Sulfuricurvum kujiense DSM 16994: one gene and its partners. The protein of the gene in region 1 interacts with the protein of each later gene in a pairwise test. Links are inferred from orthologs where the notes say so. Each region holds a gene or a part of one and is shown on either strand. Other genes may lie near its edges.

The links.
Region 2: the proteins of ftsZ (region 1) and SULKU_RS09245 interact in binary tests that used the Escherichia coli proteins (3 or more experiments, as listed by UniProt). The link is inferred for Sulfuricurvum kujiense DSM 16994 from one-to-one orthologs.
Region 3: the proteins of ftsZ (region 1) and rlmN interact in binary tests that used the Escherichia coli proteins (3 or more experiments, as listed by UniProt). The link is inferred for Sulfuricurvum kujiense DSM 16994 from one-to-one orthologs.

The regions. Positions count from the first base shown.
Region 1 is NC_014762.1:851,273-854,296, reverse strand. What follows is about bases 63-2,924. They hold ftsZ (cell division protein FtsZ), read left to right. Parts: upstream 63-853; coding sequence 854-1,996; downstream 1,997-2,924. Other genes in these bases: SULKU_RS04355 (ABC transporter ATP-binding protein), read right to left, coding at 2,309-2,924; SULKU_RS04360 (J domain-containing protein), read left to right, coding at 2,009-2,299; ftsA (cell division protein FtsA), read left to right, coding at 63-835. In the rest of the region: more of ftsA, read left to right, coding at 1-62; more of SULKU_RS04355, read right to left, coding at 2,925-3,024. UniProt on the Escherichia coli protein: Essential cell division protein that forms a contractile ring structure (Z ring) at the future cell division site. The regulation of the ring assembly controls the timing and the location of cell division.
Region 2 is NC_014762.1:1,845,313-1,848,400, reverse strand. The notes cover bases 98-3,023. They hold SULKU_RS09245 (rod shape-determining protein), read right to left. Parts: upstream 2,117-3,023; coding sequence 1,079-2,116; downstream 98-1,078. Other genes in these bases: clpX (ATP-dependent Clp protease ATP-binding subunit ClpX), read right to left, coding at 2,125-3,023; mreC (rod shape-determining protein MreC), read right to left, coding at 325-1,086; carB (carbamoyl-phosphate synthase large subunit), read right to left, coding at 98-258. In the rest of the region: more of carB, read right to left, coding at 1-97; more of clpX, read right to left, coding at 3,024-3,088. UniProt on the Escherichia coli protein: Forms membrane-associated dynamic filaments that are essential for cell shape determination. Acts by regulating cell wall synthesis and cell elongation, and thus cell shape.
Region 3 is NC_014762.1:111,763-114,923, forward strand. Bases 1-2,999 are described here. They hold rlmN (dual-specificity RNA methyltransferase RlmN), read left to right. Parts: upstream 1-967; coding sequence 968-2,032; downstream 2,033-2,999. Other genes in these bases: hisF (imidazole glycerol phosphate synthase subunit HisF), read left to right, coding at 1-442; SULKU_RS00585 (phosphorylase family protein), read left to right, coding at 439-975; SULKU_RS00595 (outer membrane protein OmpK), read right to left, coding at 2,202-2,897; pgp3 (peptidoglycan metallopeptidase Pgp3), read right to left, coding at 2,875-2,999. Also shown: more of pgp3, read right to left, coding at 3,000-3,161.

The DNA of each region.
Region 1 (3,024 bases):
CGTTCTCAATGCGGATGAAAAAGAGCTCGGTGCCGCCGTCGTCGATATGGGAGGCAATACGAGCAATATCGTTATCCATTCGGGGCATGCTATCCGATACAACGATTTCCTCGGTGTCGGTTCCAACCACATCACAAATGACCTCTCTATGGCTTTGCACACCCCTCTGCATACCGCTGATAATGTCAAAATCACTTACGGTTCGCTGTATGCGCCTAGCAACGATCTTATCGAGCTTCCGGTTATCGGCGATGAAACATCCAGCCATGAGGTCTCTTTGGAAGTCGTTCATAACGTTATCTATGCACGGGTAGAAGAGACCTTGATGATTATCGCCCAATCGATTGAAAAAAGCGGCCTGAAAGAGCACATGGGTGCGGGTGTCGTCCTCACCGGAGGCTTTACCAAAATCGAAGGGCTTCGCGAACTGGCAGTTGCCATTTTAGACAATATGCCGGTACGCCTGGCAAAACCGACCGATGTGGGCGGATTATTCGATACACTCAGAGATCCTTCTTATTCGGGGGCTGTCGGTTTGATTAAATATCTGGCCGACGGCTACACTGCCTATGAGATCGATGTCAACCGTCGTATGCGTCATGCCGGCGAAGAGTCTGCAACGCATACCGGGTCGCTCCCCGAAGAAGCGCCGAAATTTGAACCTATCGCTCCGGCATCCTCTACTCCGACATCAGCGGCGCCAACGCCTCCGGTCAAGGATGAGAAGATAGCCGAATCAGCGACAATGGTCAATATCGGATCAAACAAACCTGTTCAAGATGATCAACCTAACCCTATTTCCAAGTTTTGGAATTGGGCAACTCAACTATTTTAATCACGTCAAGGAGCAAGCATGGAACCATTTTCAATTGAAGAATCAACAACACTCACCGGGGCGAGAATCGTAGCTGTCGGCGTCGGCGGCGGCGGCGGTAATATGATCGGCTATATGCTCAAAGAAGCTATTCCGGGCATCGAACTGATCATGGCAAATACCGATGCCCAAGTTTTGGAGCAAGGTTCTGCCGCTACCAAAATCCAACTCGGTGCAAAACTTACCAAAGGTTTGGGTGCAGGAATGAAACCCGAAGTGGGTAAAGAATCGGCGTTAGAAAGCTATGAAGATTTATCACGCGCCCTAGAGGGTGCGGACATCGTTTTCGTTGCGGCAGGTCTCGGAGGCGGTACAGGAACCGGTGCGGCTCCGATCATCGCCAAATGTGCCAAAGATGTCGGTGCATTGACCATTGCGGTTGTCACCAAACCTTTTTCGTTCGAAGGGAAAAAACGTCTCAAGCTTGCGGAAGACGGTCTTCAAGAACTTAAAAACGAATCTGACTGTATCGTTGTTATTCCAAACGACAAACTTCTCTCGATTATTGATCCGAAACTCGGAATCAAAGAGAGCTTTAAAATCGTTGACAGCGTACTTGCTCGCGCCGTTAGCGGTACATCGGGTGTTATTCTTGCCAGCGGCGACAACGACATCAACCTTGACTTTGCCGACTTACAAACTGTTATGAGCCACCGTGGTTTGGCTCTCATGGGTGTGGGTGAATACAAAGGTGAAAATGCGGCATACGAAGCGATTAAAAACGCTATCGAATCTCCGTTGCTCGATAACATGTCGGTTAACGGCGCACTCGGTGTATTGGTACACTTCAGTATGCACCCTGAGTTTCCGTTTATGGAACTCTCTGCGGCGATGGATGTCGTCCATAACAGCGTCGATGAATCAGCTGATGTTATCTTCGGTACGACTACCGATGAATCATTGCCGAAAGATTTTATCCGCATTACCCTCGTTGCGACCGGTTTTGAGAAAAAAGCGGCACAGGGAATCAATAACAGCGAGTTTGAAAACAAAGAGGCGGTTGCCGCAGCTGTTGATAAACCGCGTGTTGTAGCACGTCCTGCTGCCCGCATGGTAGCCAACGGCGACTACACGGAAGATTTTCTGGATGTTCCGACATTCATGCGTCAGCAAAGAGACTAAACCCTCCCTTCCATGCTCTCATTTGACACGCTCATGAAGGCCAAAACGCTCCTTGGCCTGAGCGATAAAGCTACCCTCTTTGATATCAAAAGCCGCTATAAAAGTATGATGCAGCAGTGGCATCCCGACAAACATCCTGAAGACCCTGAAACGGCTCACGCCATGAGTACACAGATCAACGAAGCCTACGCGATCCTTCTCGAATACTGTTCCAACTACGAATACAATCTGGATGAAAACTTTTTAAAAGAGCAGACCCTCACCCCGCAGGAGTGGTGGGCAAAGAAGTTTGGGGGAAGATAGATCAGTATCTCAATGAAATGCTATCGGCCCTTCGGCACGTGCATGGATAAACTGCTGAACGACGGCATTCGATGAGTTTTTAAAGGCCTCTTTATCCCCCGCTTCGACGATCACGCCGTCAAAGAGCATCGCATAATTGTCTCCCGCTTTAAAACTCTCGGCGATATCATGGCTGATAAGGACGGAGGTCATACCGATATCGTTACGCAAGCCGTTGATCATCTGCGTGATAAAGTCGCTGGTGACAGGATCTAAACCCGACGTCGGCTCATCGTATAAGATAACTTCCGGTTCCAATGCTAACGTGCGGGCAAGCCCTACACGCTTGCGCATCCCGCCGCTCAGTTCTTCGGGATAGAGCGATTTGACGATTGCAGGATCAAGACCTACCATCGTGAGCTTCTCGTCGATTTTATACTCCAGTTCCTTCGGAGTCAGTTTTTGATGTTCCCGCATCGGGAATGCGACGTTCTCACTAATGTTCATACTGTCAAACAACGCCCCGCTTTGAAACAAAAAGCCGACCTTCGTTCGAATAGCGCGCAAGGTTGTCTCGTCGGCGTTATCGACCCGTACCCCGTCAACCGTTATGGTTCCGTGATCAGGTTTTAACAACCCGACGATATGTTTGATAATCGTCGATTTTCCTCCGCCGGATACACCGAAAATAACGGTCGTTTTGCCCCGCTCTATTTCGAGATTTACCCCTTTGAGGATTTCGCGTT
Region 2 (3,088 bases), 990 kb from region 1 along the record:
GATGGCGTCTACTTTCTCTTTTTTGATGATTTCGGCGATGATTTCGGGCTTGATCGGTTCGATGTAGGTTCGATCGGCAAATTCGGGGTCGGTCATAATCGTTGCCGGATTCGAGTTAATCAAAACTACACGGTAGCCAAGCTCTTTGAGCGTTTTAACCGCTTGTGTTCCTGAGTAGTCAAATTCACAGGCTTGACCGATGACGATCGGGCCTGATCCGATGAGTAATATCGTTTTGATGTCGTCGCGTTTTGGCATTGAGACCCCTCGTCATAAAAATTTTATTATTATAGACGAGAAGCACTTAAAATCCGATTACAACGTTTATCTCACCTTCGTTATAACATGAAAATAGGCGGGGTTTTTGCCGTAAAAATAAGGTTCGATGACGGCACTTTGATAGCCGCTGGCTTTTGTGAACGAAACGACTTTTCCGACTTTAAGACCCGACATAAAGATACGGTCAAGTCCGGATGTCTGTACTTCATCTCCCACGGCAATCGGAATCCATGTCGGAATAAACTCAACGATCAATTGGCGTCCGTTATTTCCCCGAACGATTCCCGGTGCCATAGAGGCTCCGATATTGACGGCGTATGAGCTTTTGACGTCTCCGTTTAGAAGCGCTAAAGGATGGTTGTTTTTAGAGACGACAATGCCTGCCGCATAACCTCGGTACAAAAGTCCGTATACCTTTTTAGGGTCAAAATTCTCCATTTCGATCCACACACGATGGGGGTCGCCGAAACGGACGTAAGAGAGGGTACGGACCAGAGCAGTATCCGGCATCGTTTTAAACGTGCTGTTGTACTCGAGCAGAAGTTTTTGATATTCATCGGCAACCTGATGAAGATTTAACAACTCTTTTTCGTAATAGCGGTTTTTGTCGCGCAGATCGATGATCATAGCCTGTTGGTAGAAGTGTTCATCAATGGCATGCTGAATGTGTTCGACGCTGTTAAGATACGATGATTTTATCGAATGGGTAAGCCATATGATAGGTGATTGCAAGAAGTTGGTAAAATAGAGTGCTCCGCCTACCAAAAGGGTAAGCAGTGCAGCAACGGTTAAAGATTGTTTATTCATTATCGAAGAGTTCGTGGAGTTGATCGATCTCTTCTAGTGCACGGCCGGTTCCGCGTGCAACACACAATAGCGGCTCATCGGCGACGTAAACCGGAATTTTGATGATTTCAGAGAGGTATTTGTCAAGTTGACGGATGAGTGCTCCCCCTCCGGTAAGGATTACACCGTTATTGACGATGTCCCCTGCCAAATCCGGCGGCATGTTTTCAAGGACGTCACGGAGCGCTTCGAGAATCTCTTTTAGCGGTTCGCGCATCGCTTCGCGGGCATCTTCGCTGGTGAGTTCGATAGACGTGAGAAGACCTTCGACCTGGTCACGCCCGTTAATGATCATTTTCAGCTCTTGCGCCAACGGCATTGCCGTACCGATATTGATTTTGATATCTTCGGCGATGCGCTCACCGATCAAAAGGTTGTATTTGCGTTTGATGTAATCCATGATGGCACGGTCGATTTTATCTCCCGCAACACGGATGGAGCGGCAAAGAACGAGTCCTCCGAGTGAAATAACACCGATTTCGGTGGTACCCCCTCCGATATCGACAATGATATTTCCTTTCGGTTCGCGGATATCGATTCCCGCTCCGATTGCCGCCGCCATCGGCTCATCGATCAGATACACTTCGCGTGCTCCGGCACTCATAGCCGATTCACGGACCGCTTTACGCTCAACCTGTGTCAATCCGTACGGGATACAGATAATGATACGAGGGCTGATAAGTGACGTACGGCCGTGCGCTTTTTCAATAAATTTTCGGATCATTTTTTCGGTCATATCGAAATCGGCGATAACTCCGTCTCTCATCGGGCGGATCGCTTTAATATTGCCCGGTGTTTTTCCGACCATCTCTTTAGCTTCGCGGCCTACGGCAAGAACGCGCTGCTGACCGTATTTTTCTGTTTTAACGGCAACTACGGAAGGCTCATTAATGATGATCCCTTTCCCTTTTGAAATGACAAGGGTATTAGCTGTCCCTAAATCGATAGAGAGATCGTTTGAGAACATTCCGATAAGTTTATTAAATAGCATTGACTCTCCTATGCGCTTTTCTTAGTTGATTTTTTAATATAGACGGGCGGAACGTTGTCCTCGACTACCTCTTTGGTAATGAGTACTTCATAGCCGCTGTATTCCGGCAGCTCATACATCGTATCTCCCATGGTCTCTTCCATGATGGCGCGAAGTCCGCGTGCTCCCGTTTTACGTGCCAGCGCTTTGGCGGCAATCGCATTCAGTGCCTCTTTGTCAAATGTGAGCTCGACGTCATCGATGGCAAAAAGTTTCGTATACTGTTTAACGAGAGAATTTTTCGGCTCGGTAAGGATACGGACCATCTCCTCTTCGCTGATTTTATTCAACGATGCGATGATCGGCAAACGTCCGATCAGCTCAGGTATTAAACCGTAGCTGACCAAATCGTCCGGTTCGACGTTTTCAAAGCTGTCATCGATATCGCTGCTGCTTCGTTTATCATGCCCGAAGCCCATGACGTTGGAACCTTTTTTACGCTCTAAAATCTGTCCGAGACCGTCAAACGCACCGCCGCAGATAAAGAGGATACCGGAGGTATCGATTTGGATGAAGTCTTGGTTAGGGTGCTTGCGCCCCCCTTTTGGAGGGATATTGACGACAGCCCCTTCGATGATTTTAAGCAATGCCTGCTGTACCCCTTCACCCGATACGTCACGGGTGATAGAGCGGTTTTCGCTCATACGGGAGATTTTATCGATTTCATCGATAAAAACGATCCCCTGCTGCGCCCGCTCGACATCTCCGTCCGCCGCTTGGAGGAGTTTTGTCAGGATGTTTTCGACATCTTCGCCGACGTATCCCGCTTCGGTGAGGCTGGTCGCATCGGCGATCGCGATAGGGACGTTCAATACCCGGGCAATGGTTTGAGCCATAAGCGTTTTACCGCTTCCGGTCGGTCCGATAAGGAGCACGTTTGATTTGGCGATTTCGGTTTCATCTTCGACGACGGTGTGTTTAAAAATACGTTTG
Region 3 (3,161 bases), 740 kb from region 1 along the record:
TGCCGCGATAAAACGTCCGGAACTGATCGATGAGGGGGCAAAGCGATTCGGTTCACAATGTATTGTCGTGGCGATCGATGTGAAGCGTACCGGCAATCAATATAACGTCTATCTAAACGGCGGACGTGTCGATACTGGGATCAATGCACTGGAATGGGCTAAAGAGGTCGTAGATCGAGGGGCGGGAGAGATATTGCTTACCTCGATGGATGCTGACGGTACCAAAGCGGGATTTGATCTATCGATCACGGAACAGATCAGCCGCGCCGTCAATGTACCCGTTATCGCCAGCGGCGGTGCGGGGACGATGGAACATATTAAAGAGGCGTTTGAACACGGTGCCGATGCGGCACTGGCGGCGAGTATTTTCCACTACAAAGAGATCGACATTATGGATCTCAAACGCTACCTGTCGGCTAACGGGATTCCGGTACGATTATGATACTGTGTGCGGGCAATAACGAGACGTTTGATTTTGCGACCCCGATCGGGGTTGGATTGATTGACAGTGCAATCAATCTGACCCGTCACGCTCTAGTACACAAACCGGAATTCATCCTCTTTGTCGGAAGTGCCGGAAGCTACGGAGAACATAAAATCCATGAGATCATCGAGTCCAAAACGGCGGCTAACATCGAGTTAGGCTTTTTGGATAAAAGCGCCTATACCCCGATCGATAACGTTGTTTCGGCACAAACGGAAACCATTAAAGATGTTATAGTCAATTCTTCTAACTACATTACAACATCTGAGAAAGCGATGGAGCAAATGAGAGGTTTGGGAATGGGGATTGAAAACATGGAGTTTTTCAGTGTTATGCGGGTAGCCCAGATTTTCGGAATCCCAGCGGGGGGTGTTTTTTGTATAACCAACTATTGTGATACGAATGCCCACCGCGATTTTATCAGCAATCACGGATTTGCGAAGGTGCTGCTGCGAGAACATTTAGTAAACAAAGGGATGATTCGTGGGTAAGCTGTGCATTCTAGATTATACCAAAGCTGAACTCGCCGGTATGGTGAAACCCTCGTTCCGCGCCAAACAGATATGGGGATGGATTTACCATCAATACGCCACCAGTTTTGAGACGATGCAAAATCTTCCCAAGACGATGCGCGAAGAGCTGGCTCAAACGTATGAGATTATGCCGCTTAAAATTGCCCGAAAGGAATGCTCTACCGACGGAACGATTAAATATCTTTTCGAGCTGAGTGACGGTAAAACGGTTGAGACGGTTTGGCTCAAAATGAAAGACGAAAGCATCGATGAAGAGGGAAATATCGAACATGAAGCGCGATACACCGTCTGTGTCTCGACACAAGTGGGGTGCAAAGTGGGATGTTCGTTTTGTCTGACGGCAAAAGGGGGATTTACCCGTGATCTAACGGCAGGCGAAATTGTCGCTCAGGTGTTGGCCGTTAAGATGGATAACAATCTCGCAGCGCATCGCCGTCTCAATATCGTCTATATGGGGATGGGGGAGCCGTTGGATAATTTGGACAATTTAGCCAAAGCGATCACGATACTCAAAGACGAAGAGGGGCTTTCTATTTCGGGCAAGCGTCAGACGGTCTCGACGAGCGGGCTGAGTACCAAGATCGATAAGCTCGGAGAGATGGATTTAGGGGTTCATATCGCGATCAGCCTCCATGCCGTTGATGATGAACTTCGTACCGAACTGATCCCGATGAACAAAGCGTACAATATCGCTTCAATCATCGATGCGGTCAAGCGTTTTCCGATCGATACCCGAAAACGGGTGATGTTTGAATATCTTGTCATTAAAAATAAAAATGATGATTTGGGCTCGGCGAAAAAACTGGTCAAGCTTCTTCACGGTATTAAAGCCAAGGTCAATTTGATCTATTTTAATCCCTATCCCGGGTCGGATTATCAACGCCCGTCTCGTGAGGATATGGTTGCATTTCAAGAGTATTTGATAAAGCACGGTGTGCTGTGCACGATCCGAGACTCCAAGGGATTGGATATCAGTGCGGCCTGCGGGCAGTTAAAAGAGAAATCGTTAACTTAAGTAGAGTATTCTTACGCCAAATTAATTTTGCTCGGATGACGCTGAGCGAGGAAAGGAAATTGTGTGAGCGGATCGGACTGGCTTCAAGTTGTATTTTTAGGGATATTTGTGAGTGGAAGCGTCGGCGGTTTTCTTTGGGTGGCGATGAAGAAAGACTGAATAGCTCTCTTCACCAGCTGTATTTGAGCATCGCCTGAAAGACATCATTATCGTTTCGATAGCTGTTTTCATGGTAGTAATGCCATTCCGTCCCTATTTCCAACTTCCCCTCTTTAATTCCAAAGACTGAATTGAGATTGAACAACAATTGGTTTTGGCTCAAAAAATCACATGTCGTCCAATCTGTGAACCCCTCAAAATGCCATTTTTCACCGAGCGGCGCGTAATAGTTGGCGGAGAGCTGATAGGTCTCATTTCCGATATTTTGGACTTTTCGATAGAGATTGAGTCCGAAAACACTGAACCCCGGTACATTCATATCGGTGCCGAATCCGTAAAGCCATGCATGATAGGTATCCGATCCGTTATATTGAAAAGCCGCATACCATTCTTTAATAAATCCGTCCGATACAGGAATTCCGGCAATTTTATTGAAGCTGATACGGGGAGAAATCTCGCCGTAGAGATCGTTTTTATCTCCGCTGAAACGGAGTCCGTTCGGGGCATAGACATAATCGGCAAATGCAAACAGATCACCGTACTCCCAGGTACGATAATGTTCCGCCGTTATCGTATGTTTGTTGCCGCTTTGGGTATCGAGAAATGTCGGCCCTTCAAATTTGCCGTAGAGATATTGGAGATTGGTAGCCGAAAATGCGCTGAGCTGGGCAGCGGTGATAAGACTAGCGAAGAGTAAGCGTTTCATCGGTATCCTTTGAAATAAGGGCATTAAATTGGGAAATAAGGTCAAGCGGATCAGACTGTATGCCGTGAACCATCATCCCGAAATGAAGATGCGGACCCGTAATCCGTCCGCTCTCACCGCTGAGTGCGATCGGTTGTCCACGCTCAATACGATCACCGACATTGACATCGAATCGGCTGAGGTGAAAATAGCATGAATATATCCCTTCGCCGTGATCGATAATGATTGTTCCGCCGGAATAATAGCGTTCCTGTACCAAGACGA